3 regions of the Dactylosporangium sp. CA-139066 genome follow, and region 3 is predicted to be linked to each of the others. Evidence: riboswitches for the same ligand, from Rfam matches in the RefSeq annotation. Region 3 holds a riboswitch; each other region holds the start of a gene.
The links. Region 3 has a riboswitch for cyclic di-AMP ahead of ACQEVU_RS06315 (C39 family peptidase). Riboswitches for the same ligand answer to the same signal wherever they lie in the genome.
Positions count from the first base shown of each region.

Region 1: another riboswitch for cyclic di-AMP. It lies ahead of ACQEVU_RS28155 (NlpC/P60 family protein); the one in region 3 lies ahead of ACQEVU_RS06315 (C39 family peptidase).
Region 2: another riboswitch for cyclic di-AMP. It lies ahead of ACQEVU_RS49545 (coiled-coil domain-containing protein); the one in region 3 lies ahead of ACQEVU_RS06315 (C39 family peptidase).

Region 1 covers NZ_JBNJNH010000001.1:6,127,885-6,135,185, reverse strand. The annotation lists gene ACQEVU_RS28175 (wax ester/triacylglycerol synthase domain-containing protein) at 1-368, shown strand, start outside; gene ACQEVU_RS28170 (hypothetical protein) at 363-803, opposite strand; gene ACQEVU_RS28165 (SDR family NAD(P)-dependent oxidoreductase) at 918-1,667, shown strand; gene ACQEVU_RS28160 (SPW repeat protein) at 1,800-2,255, shown strand; gene ACQEVU_RS28155 (NlpC/P60 family protein) at 2,312-3,313, opposite strand; cyclic di-AMP (ydaO/yuaA leader) riboswitch at 3,321-3,453, opposite strand; gene ACQEVU_RS28150 (MarR family winged helix-turn-helix transcriptional regulator) at 3,555-4,007, opposite strand; gene ACQEVU_RS28145 (alpha/beta fold hydrolase) at 4,134-4,892, shown strand; gene ACQEVU_RS28140 (hypothetical protein) at 4,917-5,303, shown strand; gene ACQEVU_RS28135 (hypothetical protein) at 5,291-5,797, shown strand; gene ACQEVU_RS28130 (hypothetical protein) at 5,861-6,388, opposite strand; gene ACQEVU_RS28125 (TetR family transcriptional regulator) at 6,464-7,036, opposite strand; gene ACQEVU_RS28120 (SDR family oxidoreductase) at 7,122-7,301, shown strand, end outside.
Region 2 covers NZ_JBNJNH010000002.1:1,042,524-1,049,824, reverse strand. The annotation lists gene ACQEVU_RS49570 (hypothetical protein) at 1-316, opposite strand, end outside; gene ACQEVU_RS49565 (hypothetical protein) at 385-654, opposite strand; gene ACQEVU_RS49560 (hypothetical protein) at 684-980, opposite strand; gene ACQEVU_RS49555 (App1 family protein) at 1,157-2,224, shown strand; gene ACQEVU_RS49550 (exopolyphosphatase) at 2,304-3,263, opposite strand; gene ACQEVU_RS49545 (coiled-coil domain-containing protein) at 3,336-4,364, opposite strand; cyclic di-AMP (ydaO/yuaA leader) riboswitch at 4,374-4,519, opposite strand; gene ACQEVU_RS49540 (DUF998 domain-containing protein) at 4,730-5,311, shown strand; gene ACQEVU_RS49535 (glycoside hydrolase family 19 protein) at 5,391-6,503, shown strand; gene ACQEVU_RS49530 (SAM-dependent methyltransferase) at 6,500-7,288, opposite strand.
Region 3 covers NZ_JBNJNH010000001.1:1,322,862-1,330,162, forward strand. The annotation lists gene ACQEVU_RS06290 (LLM class flavin-dependent oxidoreductase) at 1-830, shown strand, start outside; gene ACQEVU_RS06295 (ROK family protein) at 785-1,990, opposite strand; gene ACQEVU_RS06300 (cupin domain-containing protein) at 2,101-2,562, opposite strand; gene ACQEVU_RS06305 (Ig-like domain-containing protein) at 2,577-3,713, opposite strand; gene ACQEVU_RS06310 (hypothetical protein) at 3,869-4,600, opposite strand; cyclic di-AMP (ydaO/yuaA leader) riboswitch at 5,062-5,223, shown strand; gene ACQEVU_RS06315 (C39 family peptidase) at 5,232-6,086, shown strand; gene ACQEVU_RS06320 (transglycosylase domain-containing protein) at 6,475-7,301, opposite strand, start outside.

The DNA of each region.
Region 1 (7,301 bases), 4.8 Mb from region 3:
CGCCGGCGACCACCCGGCGCGCCATGCCGGCCGCCCGCCCCGGCGCGACGCTGCCGGACTGGCTGCGGCGCGGCCGTACCGTCTGGGGCGGCCTGGCCCGCCTCGCCGGCTCCGGCACCGCGCCGGCCACGGCCTGGAACCGCAGCGCCTCCTCGGGCGGCCGGCGGCTGCTGCGGGCCACGGTGGCCACCGCCGACCTGGCCCGCCTCGCCCGCCTCTGCCGCGCCCATCCGAGCGAGGTGGCGTGCGCCGTCGTCAGCGAGGCGGTGCGGCGCACCTGGCCCGGGGAGTCGATCCCGGCGCGGCTGCGGGCCATGTTCGCGGTCGCGCTCGACCTGCGGGCGCGGGGTAGACGACGCCGTTCATGACGTGGCCCGACGGGTACTCGACCTGCCCCCGGGTGCGCGAAGATCTCCACCCCGCCGTTGTGCGGCGTGCCGCGGTCGGTCCACCGTTTCAGGGTCACGATGAACACGGTCGCCACGATCGGCGTGGCGCCGGCCGGCATGATCGGGGCGAGCGAGCGCAGCCGGCCACGCCACGGCGAACGACACCAGCACGGTCAGCGCGGTCAGCGGCCCGCCCTGCCCCAGATGGTCCAGCACCAGCGCCGGGCGCAGGGTCGCCGGGGTCGCCCGCTCGGCGCACCAGGCGCGGACGGCGAGGTCCGCCCGAGCCAGCGGCGGCCACCACGCCAGGGCCGCGGTGATCGCGGCGAACCCGGCGACGAGCGCCGCATCGAACCACCACCCGCGCGGGGCCGGTTCCGGGTAGGGCCGGTCCCGTGCCGCGTGCTGGTCCATGCCGCCCCGATACCCGGGGTGCCCGGCTTCAGCCGGTGCAAAAAGTGGCATCGGGCGGGCGCCGGGTAGTGGCCCGGGGCCGGTCGGTTCCGGGGTGACGAACGGAGGTCGAGGATGCGGCTCGCCGGATCGGTGGTGCTCGTCACCGGTGCCTCCTCCGGCATCGGCCGCTGCGTGGCCGCCGACCTCGCCGGGGCGGGCGCCACGGTGATCGTGACCGGCCGGGACCCGGCCCGGCTGCGGGCCGTGTCGCGGGAGACCGGCGTGCCCGGGGTGCTCGCCGACCTGTCGCGGCCGGGCGCCGGCGCGCGCCTGGCCGAGCGGGTGCTCGAGCGGTGGGGCCGCGTCGATGCGCTGGTGTGCAACGCCGGGGTCGGCTGGGCGGGTGACGTCGCCGGCATGCCCGAGTCGGTGCTGGACCGGCTGCTGCAGGTCAACCTGCGCGCGCCGATCGACATGACCCGCGTGCTGCTGCCGGGGATGCGCGAGCAGGGCGGGCACCTGCTGTACGTGACCTCGATCGCCGGCCGGCTCGGGGTGGCCGGCGAGGCGGTCTACGCGGCGACCAAGGCGGCCCTCGACGTGTTCGCCCACAGCCTGCGCCTCGAGCTGCGCGGCCGCCCGGTGCGGGTGTCCACCGTCGTGCCGGGCGTCGTCGACACCGAGTTCTTCGACCGGCGCGGGCGGGCGTACGAGCGGCGCATCCCGCGACCGATGCCGCCCGGCCGGGCCGCCGCCGCGGTCGTGCGTGCACTGCGTCACGACCGGGCCGAGGCCTACCTGCCGGGCTGGCTGCGGCTGCCGGTGGCCGTGCGGGCGCTGCTGCCGGCGGTGTACGACGCGATGGCCGGCCGCTTCGGCTGACCCGTTTTTCGCATCAAACCGGGGTCACCGGGGTGATTACGAGCGATTGTCCACGAAATGCGTCGGGTGGGAGGTGGCGGGTAGTGGGCCGGTTGGAACGCAGCTGGTTGTCGTCTGTACGGGAGGTGCATTGTGTCCGGGGTTTCGCAGTACCGCGAGATCGGGGAGCACCCCGACGCCCTTGAGATGCGGCAGCGGTTCGAGCGGGTCGCGGCGAGCGGTCAGGCGGTCGCCATCGACGGGCTGGTACTGCTGGCCGGTGGCTGGCTGGCCATTTCGCCGTGGGTCATCGGGTTCAGCGGTTCGGCGCCGAATGTGGCGGTGAACAACCTGATTCTGGGCATCCTGGTGGGCGTCATCGCGCTCGGGCTGGCCATGGCCCCCGCGCGGATGTACCGGCTCAGTTGGGCGATGACCGCGATCGGCGTGTGGATCATCGTGTCGCCGTTCATCATCCAGCGCTCGTCGAGCACGGCCGGCATCGTGTGGAACAACGCGGTCACCGGCGGGATCACCGTGCTGCTGGGGCTGGGGGCGGTCGCGCTGCTGATGACGGCGCGCCGCCGGGTTCCGGAGACCCGTCGCTAGGCCCCGCCCGTCCTGCCGCTCGGTCCCCGCAGGCACGGGGACCGAGCGTCGCCCGGTTATGGGCGGCCGTAGCCGTACAGCGTGTCGATGTCGATCGGCGAGACCTTCACGACCGTGCGGCTGTTCGGGGCGTGGATGATCTGGTTGTCGCCGATGTAGATGCCCACGTGCCCCAGATTGTTGTAGAACACCAGGTCGCCCGGCTGCAGCTGGCTTCTGGAGATGTGGCGGACCTTCGCGTACTGCTGTGCGGCGTTGTGCGGCAGCGTGACGCCGGCCGCCTTCCACGCCATCATGGTCAGGCCCGAGCAGTCGAACGTGTCCGGCCCCGCGGCGCCCCAGACGTACTGCTTGCCCCGCTGCGCCCAGGCGTAGGCGACCGCCTTGCCGGCGGCGCCGTTGACCTTCGGGGGCGCGCCGGGGTTGGTGTTCGTGTTCGTGGTCGGGGCGGGCTTCTTCGCCGCCGCGGCCGCGGCCTTGGCCGCCGCGTCGGCCTTGCGCTGCATCTCGTCGAGGCGGGCGATGTCACCCTCGATCTGCTTCTTGCGGGTCTCCAGCTCCGCCTTCTGCCGGTTCTGCGCCGCGAGGGTCTCGTTGAGGCGCTGCTTCTGCGCGTCGAAGGTGGTCTTCGCCGACGTGTATGCGGCGAGGTCCTGCTGCTGGCTGCGGGAGATCTGCTCGAGGGTGCCGACGCGGTCGAAGAACGCGTCGGAGGAGCCGGCGCCGAGCACCAGCGACATGGTGCGCAGGTTGCCGCCGCCCGTCTTGTAGGCGTTGACGGCGACCGAGTCGGCGTCGGCGTGCGCCGCGTCCATGCGGGACTGCAGCGGCACCAGGTCGGCCTCGAGCGACGTCAGCGCCGTCTGGGTGGCGGCGAGGTCGCCGTTGACCTTGTTGTACTGCTCGACGATGAGTTCGACCTCGTTGTTGCCCTTGTCGATCTGGGCCTGGATTTCTTCGGGGCTCGGATCGGCGTGCGCGGCGCAGGCCGGGGCGATCAGCGCGGCGACCGCCACGCCGACGACTACGGAGCGCAGCGTCGTTCGTCCGTTGAACACGGCACAGTCCTTCTTCCGTGACCGCCTACCGGGTTAGCTGACGGGTTCGGGCGAGAAGAAGGTGCGCCCTACCGTGGTCACGGATTCACCCCAGGAACGGTGGGTCCCCGGCTCGGAATACGACTCGGCGGCGCCCGCCCGGGTCACCCGGGGTTGGATGACTGTGGCCGGCGGGCTCGACACCGAACGTAACGGAATGATCTCGGCGGCGAAACCGCCCAGCGGGGGATATAAGCAACACTTAACGAGAACGAAAGCGAGCGCGTCGCGGGTCGACATTGCCCGTCGTGGCCGTCAGTATGCCGGGGAGCTCGGCCACCGTGGCGGCGGCCAGGCCGGCCACGGTCTCCTCGGCCAGCGCGCGCCAGGTCTCCTTGACCCGCTCGGCCAGCGCCGCGCCGCTCTCGGTCAGCTCGACCAGGCTCGCCCGTCTGTCGGTGGGCGCCGGCGCGCGGCGGACGTGCCCGGACGCCTCGAGCTTGCGGATCATGAGCGTGACGCTGGGCGGCTCGCAGCCGAGGGCCTCGCTGAGCTGCGCCTGGATGCGGGGGCCGGTCCGGTCGAGCTCGAGCAGCAGCGCCTCCTGGCCCGGATGCAGCCCCAGCGGGGCGAGCAGCGTCGCGGCCCGCGCCCGGTGGCGCAGGCTCAGCAGGCGGATGGCCTGGTTGATCGCGTCGGCCGCAGCGAAGTCCACGACCCCTCCTTGACCGGATTCGTTATGCGCACCACGCGGCCGTCGCCGGCGCCGGGCCGCCACGCCGGGTCTGCGAAACCAGGGCCGCGTGCGACACAATCAGGGCGGACGACGGGGGAGGTCGCGATGCAGCGGTACGCCGAGATCAACGGCCTGCGCACCTGGTACGACGAACGCGGCGCGGGCGAGCCGGTGGTGCTGCTGCACGGCGCGATCGTCGACTCGCGCTGCTTCGCCGGCAACCTCGACGCGCTGGCCGGATCGTTCCGGCTCTACCAGCCGGAGCGGCGCGGCCACGGCCACACCCCGGATCCGGGCGGCCCGCTCAGCCCGCAGGTCATGGCGGCCGACACGGTCGCGTTCCTGGAGCACGTCGTGGGCGAGCCGGCGGCCCTGGTCGGCTACAGCGCGGGCGCGGTGGTGGCGCTGCTGGCCGCGCTGGCCCGTCCGGACCTGGTGTCGCGCCTGGTGCTCATCAGCGGCGCGTTCCACCAGGACGGCGGGCTGCTGCCGCCCGCCTCGCCCGCCGACATCCCGCAGGTCATCTACGACCAGCACGCCGAGGTCTCGCCGGAAGGACCCGGCCATCTCGCCTCCGTCATCGAGCGGATCGCCGCCTCCGCCGCGGCCGGGGACCTCGCGCTGAGCGCGGCCGAGCTGAAGGCGGTGGGCTGCCGCACGCTGGTGCTCGTCGGCGACGACGACGCCGTCTCCCTCGAGCACACCCTGGAGCTGTACCGCGGGCTGCCCGACGCCGAGCTCGCCGTGGTACCGAACGCCTCGCACACGCTGCTGATCGAGAAGCCACGGCTGTGTGCCGACCTGGTCGCGACGTTCCTCGGCGGGCCGGCGGCGCCGACGCACATGCCGATCCGGCGGGCCTGACCCATGGTCCGCTACAGTGCGCCGGTGATCTCCACCCGGACCGAACTGGTCATCGCCGGGGCCGTGCTCATCGCGGGGCTCGGCTGGTGGGCGGCCCAGAGCCTGTTCCCGGTCGCGCCGCCGTCGCCGTTCCAGCTGGCCGCCGCGGCCGGCTGTGCCGAGGCGTCCCGGCTGCCCGCCCAGCCGGGCGTGCGGGAGAGCGTCCAGTGCCAGGTCAACCACCACGACGTCACGGTGGTGACGTTCGACGACGGCCGGCAGCGCGACGACTGGGTCAGCCACATGCACACCGAGACCGTCGTCACGTTCGGCGCCGAGACCGTGGTCGCCGGGGGCCGCTGGGCCGTGCTGACCGCCGACGCCGGGGCCGCCGACCGGCTCGCCGTGCAGGCGCACGGGTGGCGGGTGTGAAGGCCGCGGCCTGGGAGCGGATCGAGGTCGCCACGCTCCTGCTGCTCACGCTCACCGGGCTGTTCGCCCTGATCGCGGTCGCCGACATCGCCGCGCTGCTCGCCGTGATCCCCGGCCTGCCGACGCCGTCGTTGTCACTGCTGGAAAACGGCCAGCGCATCGGTACCGCGGAGACGTTCCTCTTCTACACCCAACTCCTCGCCGCCGTCGCCTGGTACGCCCTGGCCACCCTCCTGGTGCGCAGCCGCGACGGCGATCCGGACGCGGTCCTGCGCACGCGCACGGTGGTGTTCTGGCGGATCGGCGCGGCGGTCGTGGTGGCCGCCGGCTTCGCCCTGCCGCACGCCACCCTCGCCGACGAGCACGGCTTCACGCTGCGGCTGGAGCTGATGATCCCGCTGCTGGTCGCCCGCCTGGCGCTGACGGTCCCGCTGGTGATCGCGGTGCTCCGCCTGCGCCCCCGCCTGCGCGAGCTGCTCTTCGCCGCCGCCTGACGCTCGACGCCGAGGCGAGCGGCCCGGTTTGGTCCACTATGGACAACCAGAGTCGGAGTCCGGTCAGCTGACGAGCTGCTGCTCGCGGTCGGCGGCGGGCGCGGCTTCCTGCTTGGCGAGGCGGCGGATCGCCCGCTCGGCGAAGAACAGCGGCACGATGCCGAACACGCCGAACGACATGTCGATGAGCTGCCACCACCGCGGGATGCCGCGGACCGGGCCGGCGATGAGGGCCAGCGGGATGACGGCCACGCACGCGATCATGCCGAAGTGCACGACCCAGATGTTGCGCACCGGGTCGCGGTACGGGCCCCAGAACGCCACGGCGATGACGAGGTGCGCGAACGCGAGCCAGTCGGTGCCGTACGCCATGAACGGATACTGCCGGCCGGTCTCGACGATGCCGTGGTGGACGCGGTCGAGGAAGTCCACGAGCACCGGCAGGTGCTCGGGCGCCGGCGACCACGAGGCGTGCAGGATCCGCACCAGCAGCCCGCTCTCGGCCTCGAGCGGAAACGCGGTGACGCCGCTGATGTCGAGGCCGATCACAAACAGGACGAGCCAGAAGCGGATTCGGGTGAGGTCGCGCACGGCGGGAGCCTAACCCGCGCCAGCCCCGATGCATGACCGCCTGGGATGGATCTCCATCACATCTCCACAGCGGCGTCAGGCCGCCGGCGCGACGAGCGAGCGCAGCTCCCGCAGGACATCGGTCTCGATGTCGGCGATCGAGCGGGTCTCGCCCTCGCGAATCCACCGGGCGAACGCGATCCCGAACACCGTCATGCCGGTCTGCGCGGCCACCTCGGCCGTGGCCCGGTCGACGCCGCGCGCCTGCAGTGCGGTGGCGAGCGTCACGCCGAGGGTGGCGAGCTTGTGCAGCTCGCGCTCCTGCAGCGCCGGGTTCTCGTCGATCACCGACTGCCGGGTCCGCGAGTGCGGGCGGTGCTCGTCGGTGAAGAAGCCCGCGCCCGAGCGCAGCGCGGCGGTGACCATCTCCATCGGCGACGCGCCGGGCGGGGCCGACTCCACGCCCTCGACGAACGTGCGCACGAGCCTCTCCTGGCCGTAGAACAGGACCTCGCGCTTGTCGCTGAAGTGCCGGAAGAAGGTGCGCTCGGTCAGGCCGACCGACTGCGCGATCTCCGCGGCCGTGGTCTGCTCGAAGCCACGCTCTGTGAACAGCTCCAGCGCGGCTCGTTGCAGCCGCTGCGGGGCTCCCGGTTCCCATCGCACCACAGGATCAGTGTAGTGATGGCAGCGGCTGACATGGCGAGGTACGCTATGTCTGTCACTGACATCGCACGTCGAAGGAGCGCACGTCATGCGCGTATTCGTCACCGGAGCCTCCGGCTGGATCGGCTCCGCCGTGGTCGACGACCTGCTCGCCGCCGGCCACGAGGTCACCGGCCTGGCCCGATCCGACAACTCCGCCGCGGCACTGGAGGCCAAGGGCGCCCGCGTCCGGCGCGGCGACCTCGACGACCTGGACAGCCTCCGCGCC
Region 2 (7,301 bases), on a different contig from region 3:
GGCCGCCCGGGGTCACGATGCCGGCGCCGTCGTTGCCGGCGACCGTCAGCACGCTGCCGAGCGGGGCGGGGTAGTTGTGGGTGGCGACGATCTTGGTGCTCGGCGCGTGGGCCGCGCGCCGGGTGGTGTACATCGAGTACGTCTCGTTCCACGCCACCTCGAGGTGGCGCTCGAGGTAGTGCGCGGACAGCCAGATCGTCGGCGCGCCGCTCGCCGAGGTGGCGATCGCGTGAAGGCCGAAGAGCGCGAAGTGACGGTCGCGCAGCTGTTCGAGAGTCGCCTCGTCCATGTCGATGGTGAGTTTGTGCTGCTCCACGCTGGCCTCCTGGGTTGGTGCGGCTCTTCGACCCAGTGTGGAGCGGACGAGTTGCGCGATAGGGGCAATCAGTGAAAATCCCTCACGACCGCCTCGGCGGCCTGGCGCACCTCGTCGTCGTGCGGGTGCCACGCCGCGGCGATGTCCGGGTGCAGGCTCGCCCGGGCGGTCGCCAGCAGCCGGCGGCTCACCTCTTCGAGGCTCTCGCCGCGGTACTCCCGGCCGACCTCCTCGGCGGCGCGCCGCAGCGCCGAGGTCAGCTGGGCCTCGAGCGGCTCCTGCAGCCGCTCGACGGCCGGGTCGCCGTCCGGGTCGATGGAGACATGCAACTCCTGCATGCTCCTGCTATGCCCGCCGGCGACCGGTTTCATGCCGCGATGACGGCTCCCGGGCGCCGCATGGCGCGGATCGCGCGGGCGGTTTTGGAGCCGACGGCCGGGTAGGTCGCGCGGACCTGGGCCAGCGCCCACGCCATGCGGGTGACGGCGGTCTCCGGGTGGTCGCCGAACTCGCTCGCGACCCGGGCGGCGCAGCCCTTGACGCCGAGGCTGCGCAGCGTCGCCGCGACCGCGTCGCGGATGTCGCGGCCGGCCGGGGACTGGGACGACTGCAGGTCGGAGGCAAAAAGCGCCTCGGCCCGAACGGCCTCGAATGTGGTAGCCATCTCGCACCTCCTGTGCGCTTCAGCGGAACCCGTCGAAATGTGTTCCTGATGACATTCACGCTAAGAGCGCCCGTCCAGTTCGGGCTCACGGTTTCATGCCAGCGTCGTGTGTTGGTCACTCGCCGTTGATCGCCAGGCGGGGTGCGGTCCTTGGCCCGCTGTGACAGGGTGGGGCAGTGTCCTTGAGCCCCAACGCGCCGAGCAGTGCGCCGTTGCCGCTGCACCGTGCCGCGCGCATAGAGGACGCGTTCCACAGCCTCCTGGAGCGGCGGCTGCGCCGGCGCGGCTGGAAGGTCGCGGTCACCGCCTACACCGGCTACGGCGCGAGCGCGACCGACGAGCGCCCCGGCTGGGTCCGGGTGATGGGGCGCGCCCTGCTCGCCCGCATCGACCCGAAGCCCGGCAAGCGGCTCAAGAAGCTTCGCGGCTGGCGCTCGTTCACCGCGGTGTCGGTCATGAACGCCATGGTCCGCATCGAGGCCGGCGGCCGGACCTGCGAGGTGCTGTGTGACCGGGGCGGGTTCGTCGACGTGGTCGTCGAGGCCGACCTGGCGCCGGGCTGGGCCACTGTCACCCTGCAGTGCGAGAACAGCGCCCCGGTCGAGGCGCCGATCCGGATCATCGACCCGGCCACCACCCGCCTCGGCATCATCTCCGACGTCGACGACACAGTCATGGTGACCACGCTGCCGCGCCCGCTGCTCGCCGCCTGGAACACGTTCGTGCTCGACGAGCACGCGCGGGCCTCGGTGCCGGGGATGGCGGTGCTGTACGAGCGGCTGGTCAACGCCAACCCGGGCGCCCCGGTCTTCTACCTGTCGACCGGCGCCTGGAACGTGGCCGCGACGCTGACGCGGTTCCTGTCCCGGCACCTGTACCCGGCGGGTCCCCTCCTGCTGACCGACTGGGGCCCGCAGCCGGACCGGTTCTTCCGCAGCGGACAGGCCCACAAGCGCGCCTCGCTGGCCCGCCTGGCCGACGAGTTCCCGGACATCCGCTGGCTGCTGGTCGGCGACGACGGCCAGCACGACCCGGAGATCTACGCCGAGTTCGCCGCCGAGCACCCGGACGCCGTCGCCGCCGTCGCCATCCGGCACCTCTCCCCGACCCAGGCGGTGCTGGCCGGCGCCTTCCCGGGCGTCGCCGGGAGCTCGAAGCGCTTCCCGGCCAACGACCGCCGCTGGCTGGGCGCCCCGGACGGCGCCGGCCTGTGGCGCCTCCTGCGGGACACGGAGATCCTGTAACCCCCGGCCGGATCGGTGAGATCAGCGCCGACCTGGCCGAGCTGACCGTGTGCCTCATGGCGGCGCGTCCTGGCCGAGGTCACCTCCCGTGCCCAAGCGGAACTGCGGCACCAACCTTCTCGATGAGCTCGCCGAGCACCCGCTCGGCCTCGTCGTGGGGCACCTGGCAGGTGCCGGCGGCGAGGTGGCCGCCGCCGCCGTATTGCAGCATCACCGACCCGATGTCGGTCGGCGACGTGCGGTCCAGGATCGATTTGCCGACCGCAAACACGGTGTTGAGCTTCTGCTTGCCCCAGATGACGTGGATCGAGACGCGGGCCTCGGGGAACAGCGCGTAGACCATGAACCGGTTGCCCGCGAAGATGATGTCCTCGTCGCGCAGGTCGACCACGACCACGTCGCCGTGCACGTGCGAGACCCGCCGCAGCTGGTCGACGAACAGCTCCTGCTGGTCGCGGAAGAGCTCGGCGCGCTCGGCGACGTCGGGCAGGGCCAGGATCTCCTCGACGTCCTGGTGGTCGATGCAGGCGTCGATGAGCTGCATCATCAGCTGGTAGTTGGAGATGCGGAACTGCCGGAACCGGCCCAGCCCGGTGCGGCTGTCCATGAGGAAGTTCAGCAGCGTCCAGCCGACCGGCTGGAGGATCTCGCTGATGTCGTACTGCGCCGAGTCCGCCCGGTCGACCGCCTCCATCAGCTCGTCGGAGACGTGCGGGAAGCGCTCCGGCCCGCCGAAGTGGTCGTAGATCACGCGGGCCGCCGACGGGGCCTCGGCGTCGATGACGTGGTTGGTCGCCTGGCCGGTGCCGTTGAGTTGGCCGACGCGCAGGGTCTCGGAGTGGTGGTGGTCGAAGACCAGGTGGGCCCCGGGGGCGTACGGCAGGTTGGTGAGGATGTCCGTCGGCCCGACGTCGACGTTGCCGTCCTGCACGTCCTTGGGGTGCACGAACGTGATGTCGCCGATGAGGTCGAGGTGGCGCAGGAGGACCGCGCAGACCAGTCCGTCGAAGTCGCTGCGGGTCACGAGACGGTACTTCACTTGCGGATCCCCTCGCAGAGAAACGGCCGGTCGACAGGAGCCCTATCGACCGGCCGTCCGCGAAGGTGAGGGTTAGAGAACCGAGAGATGCACGTGGTTGGTGTGATCGCTGGACGGGTCGCCGGCCACGCCGCTGTAATGGTGCCAGCCGGCCGCCGGTGTCCAGATCTGTTTGAACCAGATCACGTACATCACGCCCAGGTTGTAGGCGTTCTTCACGAAGTACGCCGCCAGTGTGGAGCCGTAGACGAAGTCGTCGCCGGTGGCCACGCCGCCGAAGCCGTTGCTCTTCTGCACCGAGAAGTCGCAGGCGCGGCCCTTGGGGTGCTCATACGGCCCGCTCGGGCGGTAGCAGGACACGAACCGCTTGAAGCCGTCCTTCTGCGCCGTCTGCATGTCGTGCAGCGTGCGCGGCGTGAGGCAGCCGGTCGTGGTCGGGTCCTTCACGCTGCACGACTCCTTGGGCAGCGAGCCGTCGGAGTTGCGCTTCACCGGGTCGGCGACCGGCAGGTTTGCGGTGACGAAGCCCTTGCTCGGCCCGCCGGCCAGCGCGAGCGCCTTCTCCGCGTCCTTCTTCTGCTGGTCCATCGTGGCGACCTGCTGCTGCTGCGTGGTGACCTCGTCGTCGAGGGCCTTCTTCTGCGCGGTCTGCGCATCCTGCAGCAGCTTGTACTGGTGCAGGAGGTTGTCGTTGTGGTGGGCGATCTCGTTGATGGAGCCGGCCCGCTCGGCGAAGCCGTCGGGGCTGCCGGCGTCCATCAGGGCCGCGAAGGTGGTGAGGGGGCCCGTGCGGTACGCCGCGATGGCGATCGCCGCCACCTGGTCCTTGATCGTGGCGAGCTGGGCCTCGGTGTTCTTCAGCTGCTCGGTCAGCTCGCCCTGGCGCTTGACGGAGGCGTCGAAGCGGGCCTTGGCGTCGGTGTACGCCTGGGTGGTCTGCTCCAGGACCTGGGCGAGGGTCGGGTTGGCGGAGGCGCCCTCGTCGCCCGGGTCGCCGCCGGGCGTGGGCTCGGCCGCGGCGGGCGTGCCGGCGAGCCCCCCGAGCACCAGAGCCGACAGCAGCGCGACCATCACGCGCCGGTAGGGATGTCGCGATGACATCTGGTTCGTTGTTCCTTCCGTCGGCCGCCGACCGAGTTAGCTGACGGGTTCGGGACGGAACGACCCCTACCACCCTCGCGAAGAGGGTAGATTCACCCCAACGTAACGGTGGGTCCCCGGCTCGCCACGGTGCGGCGATTGGGCGGCAGCCACGCCCGGCACCGGGGGCGGCGCCTGCTGGACGTGACCGTGGGTCACTGTACCCAGGGTCCAGAAATCGCGCACCGCACCGTTTGTGCGGAGATCCTTAAAAGCTTCTTTGCTCTGGCCATTTGTGGCCCAGATCACACCCTGACGCGGCCTCCGGGGCGCGTGGGTGACACTCACCGAGCCGATGAACCCCTTGCGCGCGCCAGGATCGGGCGGTGAACCTCAGGCTTCTCGCGCTCGCCGGCTTCGCCCTTGCCGCCGCCCTGGTCGTCGACGGCCATCTCGACCCGAACGGCAACCTCAACCCCTGGTCGCTCACCGTGAGCGACTTTGCCGTGTCCGATCGTGGGGGCGTGGTCGACTGGGCGATGGTCGTCATGGCGGCCGCCTCGGGCGCGCTGCTGCTCGCCCTGCACCGGACCGGCGTGCGGATCGAGGCGTGGGTGGCCGGGCTGTTCGCGGTCTGGGCCGCCGGGCTGACGGTCGCGGCGATCGTGCCCACCGACGCGCCGGGGCTCGCGCTCTCGGCCGCCGGGTCGGTGCACCGCTACGCCTCGGTCGCCGCGTTCGTGGCCCTGCCGGTCGCCGGCTGGCGGCTCGCGCAGCGGGTGCCGCACGGGCGGGCGGTGCGCGCGCTGGCCGCGGTGAGCGTGGGGTGCGCGCTGGCGATGGTCTACTCCGCCTTCCCCGGTGACCGGGTGCTCATCGGGCTGGCCGAGCGGCTGCTGCTGGTCGCCGAGGCCGGGCTGCTCGTCGCCCTCGCACTGCCTCAACGGTACCGTAAATATTCTTCATAAAGCGATGATGTTCGCTGTTTCGGCTGCTCTCGGCTGGTCGGATAGGCCGGTCACAGTCAGACCGAAGGAGTGATTCAGGGTGTCCAGAGTGCGCGCGCTGGCGATGCTCGCCGCGATGGCGATCGTCAGCGGGGTGGTCGCGGTCTTCAACATGATGCCCGCCTCCGCCGCCTCGTGTGCCGCGCCGTGGCAGGCGACGGCGGTCTACACCGGGGGCGCCACGGTGTCCCGCAACGGCCACAACTACCTCGCGAAGTGGTGGACGCAGAACGAGGCCCCGCCCGGCACCAGCGGCGTGTGGCAGGACCAGGGATCGTGCGGCGGCAGCGGCCCGGCCAACCCGCCGCCGCAGACCGGTTCCGCCGGCGGGTGCAGCTTCCCGGCGTGGGTCCAGGGCCGCAACTACGTGACCGGCGACATCGTGAAGTTCACCGATGGCAAGTTCTACATCGCCGAGCACGACAACCCGGGGTACAGCCCGGTGATCAGCACCTGGTACTGGGACCCGTACGCCTGCAGCAGCGGCGGCGGCTCCACGACGACCGCGCCCCCGCCCCCGCCGGACAACGGCGCCTTCGTGGTCAGCGAGGCCCAGTTCAACCAGATGTTCCCGGGCCGGAACGCCTTCTACACGTACTCGGGCCTGGTCGCCGCCCTGTCGGCCTACCCGGCGTTCGCGAAGACCGGCAGCGACGCGGTGCGCAAGCAGGAGGCGGCGGCGTTCCTGGCCAACGTCAACCACGAGACCGGCGGCCTCGTGTACATCGTCGAGCAGAACACCGCGAACTACCCCGCCTACTGCGACGCCGGCCAGTCCTACGGCTGCCCGGCCGGCCAGGCGGCGTACTACGGCCGCGGCCCGATCCAGCTGAGCTGGAACTTCAACTACAAGGCGGCCGGCGACGCGCTCGGCATCGACCTGCTGCACAACCCCAACCTCGTGCAGACCGACGCGGCCGTGGCCTGGAAGACGGCGCTGTGGTACTGGAACACGCAGAGCGGCCCGGGCACCATGACCCCGCACAACGCCATGGTGAACGGGGCCGGCTTCGGCGAGACGATCCGCAGCATCAACGGCAGCCTGGAGTGCAACGGGCGCAACCCGGCCCAGGTGCAGAGCCGGGTCGCGGCGTACCAGCGCTTCGTCGGCATCCTCGGCGTGGGCGTCGGTAGCGGCTCCGTCTCCTGCTAGGGCTTGCGGGCCACTCCGCCGTACAACGCGGCCTGGGCGTCGGTGAGCGACTCATCGGCGCCCGGCCGCCACCGCAGGATCGGCACCACCCCCGGCTCCACGAGTTCGAGGCCGTCGAAGAACCCGGCGACCTCCTCGCGGTTGCGCAGGCGGGTGGTGATGCCCTGCCTGCGCATGATCGCGGTGAAGCGGGCCCACTCCTCGGGCTCGAAGTCCGCCGTGATGTGGGACAGGACCAGGTAGCTGCCGCTGGGCAGGCGGGCCATGAGCCGCTCGACGATGCCGTAGGGGTCGTCGTCCTCGTCCAGGAAATGCAGGATGGCGAAGAGCAGCAGCGCCACGGGCCGGTCGAGGTCGAGGTTGTCGAGGACCTCGCGGGCCTGCAGGATGCGCTCGCCGTCCTGGAGGTTGGCGTCGACGTAGGCGGTCCGGCCCTCGGGCGCGCTGGTGAGCAGCGCACGGGCGTGCGCCAGCACGATGGGGTCGTTGTCGACGTACACGATGCGGGACGACGGATCGATCGCCTGCGCGACCTCGTGGACGTTGGGCGAGGTCGGCAGCCCCGTGCCGATGTCGAGGAACTGCCGGATGCCGGCCTCGGCGAGGTAGCGCACCGTGCGCCGTAGGAACGCCCGGTTCTGCAGCGGGGCGGTGGCCGCGTTGGGATTGACCTTCAGCCCCGCCTCGGCCGCCGCCCGGTCGGGGGCGAAGTTGTCCTTGCCGCCGAGCAGATAGTCGTAGACCCGCGCGGGATGCGGCCGGTCGGTGTCGAAGGGTGCGGCCATGCGATTCCTCCCG
Region 3 (7,301 bases):
ACATCGACCCGGCCAAGGTGCGCGCCATCGGCCACCGCGGCGACTACTACCGGGTCGCGGGGGCGCTGAACGTGCCGCGCCCGCCGCAGGGGCACCCGCTGCTGGTGCAGGCCGGCTCCTCGCACGACGGCAAGGACTTCGCCGCCCGCTACGCCGACGCCGTCTTCACCGCGCAGCAGACCATCGCCGACGCCCAGCAGTTCTACGCGGACCTGAAGGCGCGGGCGGCCGCACTGGGCCGGGACCCGGAGGCGGTCAAGATCCTGCCGGGCATCGTGCCGATCCTCGGCTCGACCGAGGCCGAGGCGCAGCGCAAGGCCCAGGAGCTCGAGGACCTGATCGTGCCGGAGTTCGGGCTCGGGCAGCTCTCGGAGACGCTGGAGGTGCCGGTCGACCGGCTGGTCCTGGACGAGCCGCTGCCGGACGACATCCCGGACAGCGCCTCGATCGAGGGCGCGCAGAGCCGGTCCGGCCTGATCGTCAGCCTGGCCCGCCGCGAGCGGCTGACCGTGCGCCAGCTCATCGGCCGGCTGGGCGGCGGCCGCGGCCACTGGACCTTCATCGGTACCCCGGAGCAGACCGCCGACGTCCTGCAGGAATGGTTCGGCAACGGCGCGGCCGACGGCTTCAACGTGATGGGCGCGGCCCTGCCGTCGGGGCTGGAGGACTTCGTCGACCAGGTCGTGCCGATCCTGCGCGAGCGCGGCCTGTTCCGCACCGAGTACGAGGGCACCACGCTGCGCGAGCACTACGGGCTGGCCCGCCCCGCGAACCGGTACTCCGATCAGGACGCCTCGGCGAACGCCAGCACGGTGAACGGATCGGTGTAGAGGGCGTCGAGCATGACCGCGCCGCCGGCCATCGCCAGCGGCGCGTCCATGAAGCTCGACATCAGCACGGTCCGGTCGGGGTCGGTGACCGTCGCGCTGTGCCGGGCGACCGCCTCGCGCAGCGTCGCCAGGCAGTCGGGCAGGCGGGCCAGGCCGGGCTCGACCAGGAGTACCAACTCCGGATTCAAAAGGTCCGCGATCGGCGCGATGGCCCGTCCGACGACCTCGGCCCGCCGGCGGAAGAGCTCGCGGGCGGCCGGGTCGCCCGCGGCCGCGATGTCGACGAGCTCGAACACCGACCGCTCGGCGATCAGCCCCGCCTGGTGCGCGCGGCGCACCAGGCGGCGCTCCGACACGGTCGCCTGCAGGCAGCCCACGCGCCCGCACGAGCACGGCTCGGTGCTGCCGGCGACGGGCAGGTGCGCGATGCTGCCGGCCTGGAAGCGGGGCCCGTGGTGGACCTGCTCGCCGAGCGCGAAGGCGGCGTCGACGACGTTGCCGACGAACACCGCGAGCACGCTCTCCCGCGAGCGGGGATGGCCGAACAGCTGCTCGGCGCGCACCAGCGCCCGGGAGTGCGAGTCGGCCAGCGCCGGCACCCCGAACCGGCGGGAGAAGATCGCGCCGGCCGGGACCTGGCGCCAGCCCAGCATCGGGTGCTCGATGATCGTGCCGTGGTCGCGGTCGACCCAGCCGCCGGTCGCGATCCCGATGCCCAGCAGCCGGTCGCCCTGCGGATGCTCGTACAGCAGGCCCGCCAGCGCGTCGGCGCTGCGCTCGATGATGCGGTCCGCGCCGGCGTCGCCGTGCGGGATCCGGCGCTCGACCAGCACGCGGCCGCGGATGTCGAGCAGCGCGACGGTGGCGTGCGGGATGGCGTAGTGGATGCCGGCGACGATGCCCACCGAGGTGTCCAGGTCGACCGGGAGGAACGGCCGGCCCATCCCGTTCGCGGCCGTGGCTTCGGGCAGCTCGGTCAGCAGGCCGAGCGCCAGCAGCTCGGCGGTGTGGCCGGTCACCGACGCCGGCGACAGGCCCGTGAGGCGGGCCATCGTGCTGCGGGGCAGTGGCCCGTGCTCCAGGACGACGCGCAGGAGCGATCCGACGCTGACCGCGCGGCGCCGCTGCGGGCGCGATGAGGCTCGCGACAGTACCAACATGGAGCATATCCTACTTCACCGATAGGGTTGATATGTTAAATCGGTGTCGGCGGATTGCGTCTCTTCGGGCATGGTGAGGCCCCGCCGCGCGACGGCGGCGGGGCCACGAATCACCAGCAGGCTTCCCGGTCCGGCAGGCGATCCCCGTCCGGCGGGCGGATCGCGGACGACTGGGGCGCCCGCGCGTACTCCCCGTCCGTGACCTGCTCACCCCACTCCGTCTCGGCGCCGTCCGGGTCGATCTCGTGCGTCGACACCATCGCCACGAACGTGTGCGGGCCGGCGCCGTGCCAGTGCCACTCGCCCGCCGACACCACGATCGTGTCGCCGGCGCGGACCTCGTGCACCGGGCCGCCACGGCGCTGGACGCGGCCGACGCCGTGCAGGACGTGCAGGACACGGCCGTACGGGCAGCGGTGCCACGCGGTGCGCGCGCACGGGTTGAACTGGGCGTGGAACGTCGCCAGGCGGGACGGCTCCATTGCGGTCACGTCCCGGCCGATCCAGGCCACGCCGGAGTACCGCTGCTGCGGCGCCGGGCGGCTCGTGCTGGGTGCGCGTATGACCTCCATGCGATGACTCCCCTCTAGGCCTTCTGGTAGTCCGCCCACGACATGTCCCACGCGGTCCAGCCGTCGCCCGGGTCCAGCGCCACCTCGGTGCCGCGAGTCGTCACCGGGTCGCCGACCAGCACGGACTCGTAGAGCCAGCGGGCGTTGGCGGTGGACACGTTGGTGCAGCCGTGCGAGACGTTGCGCACGCCCTGGTCGCCGACGGACCACGGCGCCGCGTGGATGTACTGGCCGCCCCAGGTCAGGCGCATGGCGTACTGGACCGGCGCCACGTACTCGGCCGTGCGGAACACCGTCGCCGCTTCGCGCGACATGATGACCGTCGTGCCGCTGGATGTCGGGGTCGACGACTTGCCCAGGCTGACCGGCATTTCCTTGATGGGTGCGTCGTTCTGGTACACCGTCAGTTTCTTGGTGGCGTTGTCGATGTCGATCGTCAGCTTGCGCCCGATCGTGATCGACGCCGTGATGTCCTCATCGGTGTGGCCGTTGCCGATGCGCACACCGTTGAGGGCCTTGCGCGCGGTGATCTTCGTGCCCGGCTGCCAGTAGTGCTCCGGGCGGTACATCACCTCGTGCCCGCTGAACCAGTGCCACGCCCCCGGCTGCGGCGGATCGCTCGTGACGAACAGTCGCTGCTGGACGGCCGCGCGATCGGCCGGCGGTACGTCGCTGCCGAAGTCGACCACGATCGGCATCGCGACGCCGTAGGTGCCGCCGTTGGTGAGCTGCAGGTCGGAGTTGATCTGCTGGCCGGGCGCCTTCGCCGCCGTGGTGAACGTCGTCTCCTTCGTCACCGGCTTGCCGTCGACGCCGACGGCGGTGACCTTCGCGGTGTACTTCGTGCCGTAGCGCAGCGCCGTGGCGGGCACCCAGGAGCTGCCGTCGTCTCTTGGCGCGCCGGCGACCGGCTGGCCGGACGCGTCGGTCAGCGTCACGCCGGTCACCTTGCCGGCGCTGACCTTCAGGCCGATTTCGGTGCTGATCGGTACGTCGCCGCTGCCGCCGTCCGTCGACGGCGTGATCGTCAGGCCGACGGGTGTCGGCGGGGGAGCGGTGTTCTTCGCCGCGGTGGGTTTTCGGTGCGACGAACCGTCGCAGGCCACCAACCCCGGCGCCGCGGCGACTGCGAGCGCAAGCAGCGCGGCCACGGACCTTCGTTGTCTGTCCATTCCCGCATCGTCGTGCCGGCCCGGGCGAGCCTGGGCCGGCAAACGAATGACTCCGGGGGCTATTGCTCTGTCTATCCCCGCATCGTCGTGCCGGCCCGGGCGAGCCTGGGCCGGCAAACGAATGACTTCGGGGGCTATTGCATTGTGGCGTCGGCGATCTGGGTCGCCAGGCCTTCCCACTTCGCGTACGCGTCGGGGAACGCGGAGCCCTGCACCATCTGGGCAGCGACGGTGACCGCGTAGTCGCCCCAGCCCGGGATGCGCAGGAGCGCCGCGTAGAACCGGCGGGCCGACTCGTGCGGGTCCATCAGCTGGTCGATCGAGCCCCAGCTCGGGCGCTGCTGGAACAGCCCGACGGAGTCGTAGTCGTACCCGACGCCCTGGTTCGGGTGGTTGAGCGACTGCGGCAGGTTCCCGTTGGCCAGGTTGCGCAGGTGGCTCTCCTGCAGCGCGGTGGCCAGCGCGACGATGGCCGCGCGCTTGGGCAGGTTCTCCCGCTTGGCGACGTCGACGATGGCGATCGCGTTGTCCATCTCAATCTGGCTGAGCCCGCCCACGGGCGCGGGCGGCGCCTTCGGTGCCGGGCTGCTGCTCGGCGCGGCCTTCGGGCTCTGCGCGGGCTTGGCGCCCTGCGTCGCCTTCGGGGCCTTCGTGGTGGCGGCGGGCCGCGGGGCCCGCTCCCGGCCTCGGGAGGCCACCGAGTCGTTCGTCGGCCGCTCGGACTCGTTGGCGAGGCTCATCGCGGTGCCGCCGTCGGGGCTCTGCTTCTCGGACATCGGTACCGCGGTCAGCGCGAGCGCCGCCACGGCGAGCACGGCCGCGGCGGCCAGGCCGCGGGGTCGCCGGTCGCCCGGGTCGACCGGCAACAGGTAGGCCTCGCGCTGTGGCCCGTTGAGGCGTGTGGCGAGTGAGTGTGCTTCGCGTCGCGCCCCCGTCAGGCGCGTGGCAAATGAGTGCGCCTCGCGTCGCGCCTCCGTGAGGCGTGTGGCGAGCGAGGCGGCAAGAACGCGGAGGTGGGCCGCATGGCGGCCGCGGGAAGGCCGTAGATGGCGCGGACCGGACTTGGACTCGGTCTCGGTCGTTCCCACCGCGCTGGGATGCGGGTTTTCGTCGGCACCGTCGAGCATCCGGCGAGACTAGGACCGGGCCGGCGAGGGGGTGATTTTGGGCATGAGAAATGGCGCCCGGGCGGTGTGCGCACGGTCACCCTTCGTGCGGGCGTCACGCCCTGTGGCTGAATTCGCGGGTGGTTAAAAGCGCCCTGAGCGGCGCGTTTACCGTCGATCCGTTCGCCTCGGCCCTGAAGTCACTCACGGTGGGTGACGCCGATGCGAATCCGCTGAGTCGTGTTGCGCACGGCGAGTCCGTGTTGCGCACGAGCCGGGGACCCACGCGCCAGTTGGGGTGAATCCGCGCGCTTGTCGCGCGGTAGGGCGGCCTTCCCGTCCGAACCCGTCAGCTAACCCGGTAGGCGGCTGCGGAAGGGTGGTACCCCCGTTGTCGTACTTCTACACATCCCGGCACTCGCAACGCACCCCGTCCTTCGTCCGCCGGCGGCTGCCGGTGGTCGCCGCGTCGGCCTGCCTGGCCGCGGCCGCGAGTTTTGGCGTGGTCGCGCTGCAGCAGGGTTCGCCGACCCCGGCGGACGCCCAGGCACTGGTCGGCGCCGAGTCCTCGGTCGACGCATCGTCGACATCCGGCGGCTCGACTCCGGGCGCTGCCGCCGGCGCCGCTCGCGGGAAGCAGCCCGCCGATGCGGCCCCCACGAAGCCGTCCTCGCCAACGTCGGCCGCGGGTTCGTCATCCCCGTCGCCGTCCGCTTCGCAATCTGCAACACCTCCGGTCCAAAAGGACATTTCGTACCAGTTCGCGTGGCAGGAAAACTACTACTTCTGCGGCCCAGCGGCCACCCGGATCGCCTTGACCGCGCGCGGCTTGTTCCCGTCGCAGTCGGAGGTCGCCCAGCGCCTGGGCACCACGGAGAGCGGCACGAACTCGTCCGAGGACACGGCCCGCGCCCTGAACGCCTTTACTGGCACCAACTTCTACGAGGCCCACTTCATCCGCGGCTCGACGGCCACGCCGGCGGACGTGGACGAGCTGCGGTCGTCGGTGGTGTCGGCGATCTCACAGGGTTACGCGGTCGTCGCGAACATCGCCGGCTCAACGGTCGACGACGCCGGCCACGGCCACTCGTACGACGGCGGCCACTACCTGACGATCGTCGGCTACCGGGACGGCGGCGCCACGGTGAAGATCGCGGATCCCGCCGACGCGCAGGGCGTCGGCTCGTACACCCTGCCCGTCACGAAGATGGCCGACTGGATCGCCCAGCGCGGCTACGCCGCCTGACACCCTTCCCGAGCCTCGCCCGCGGACCCGCGTCTTCCTCGCGGGTCCGCGAGTTCGCCTTCGCGGGTTCGCGAGCTCGTCCTCGCGCGTCCGTGATTCGTTCGTCGCGAGTCCACGGACCGTGTCGCGAACCCGGGCTGGGCGACGGTGCCGCGGCTCGCTGGGTGCGGCCTCCGCGAGGGCGTGATTGGGGGCGAGACCGGAAAACACGTACGCGCGCGTGTTCCGGCTCGTGGTTCGTTGAGGTCGTTGCACTGCCGTCCCGGAGGTGCCTGCCGAGGTGCGCATCGAGCGTCACGAGGCGGCGCCGCTTCCGGTCTTGGCCCTTCTCACGGTACCGGACGTCGCCAAATCGTGGCCGAAAGCGGTCACCGTCCGTGTCGGCACGTCAACCCAGCGCTCTGGCCCGGCTCGGTGCCACGAACTGCTTCACGGGCTGGCCCCGTAGCGCGGCGGCCATGGTCTGCGCCACCGCCGCGTCTACCGAGTTTGACACGCCGCCGCCGACCTGGTCGTTCGGGTTGTCGACGTTGACCGCGATGGCGGCGGCCGCGATCTGCGGGGTGAAGCCGACGAACGTCTCCGTCGCGTTGTACTCCGAGCTTCCCGTCTTTCCGGCGACCGGGCGGCCGCCGAGGATGCCGGACACGGCCTCGGCGGTGCCGCCGTCGCATTTGTTGTACGCCGACCCCTTGCCCACCGGGCACCTCGCGGCGTCCGTCGCGGCGGCGGTCACGTCGGGGTCCAGGACCTGGCGGCACTTCGGGCCGGCCGCGTCGACCGGCTTGCCGTCCGGGTCGGTGATGGACAGGACGGGCAGCGGTTGGCAGTACACGCCGCCGGCCGCCACCGTGGCGTAGGCGTTGGCCAGGTCCAGCGGGGTCGTCGAGGCCACGCCGAGCGTGAACGAGCCCCACTCGTCGGCCTTGGCCGCCATGGTCGTGTCCGACTCGGCGCGGAACGTGATGCCCAGGCGCTGGGCCATCTCCACGACCTTGCGGGCGCCCACCTGCTCCTCGAGCCAGACGAAGTACGTGTTCACCGAGCGGCCGAACGCGTTCCACATCGTGCGGTCGCCGTCCATCCAGCTCGGGGTGTCGTTGCCGGGGCACCACCGCCCGCCGCAGTTGCCGGGGCCGGTGCCGCCGCCGGGCCAGTGGGTCACCAGGCGGGCCGGGGCGTTGAAGTGGGTGTTCAGCGGGCGGTTGCTCTCCA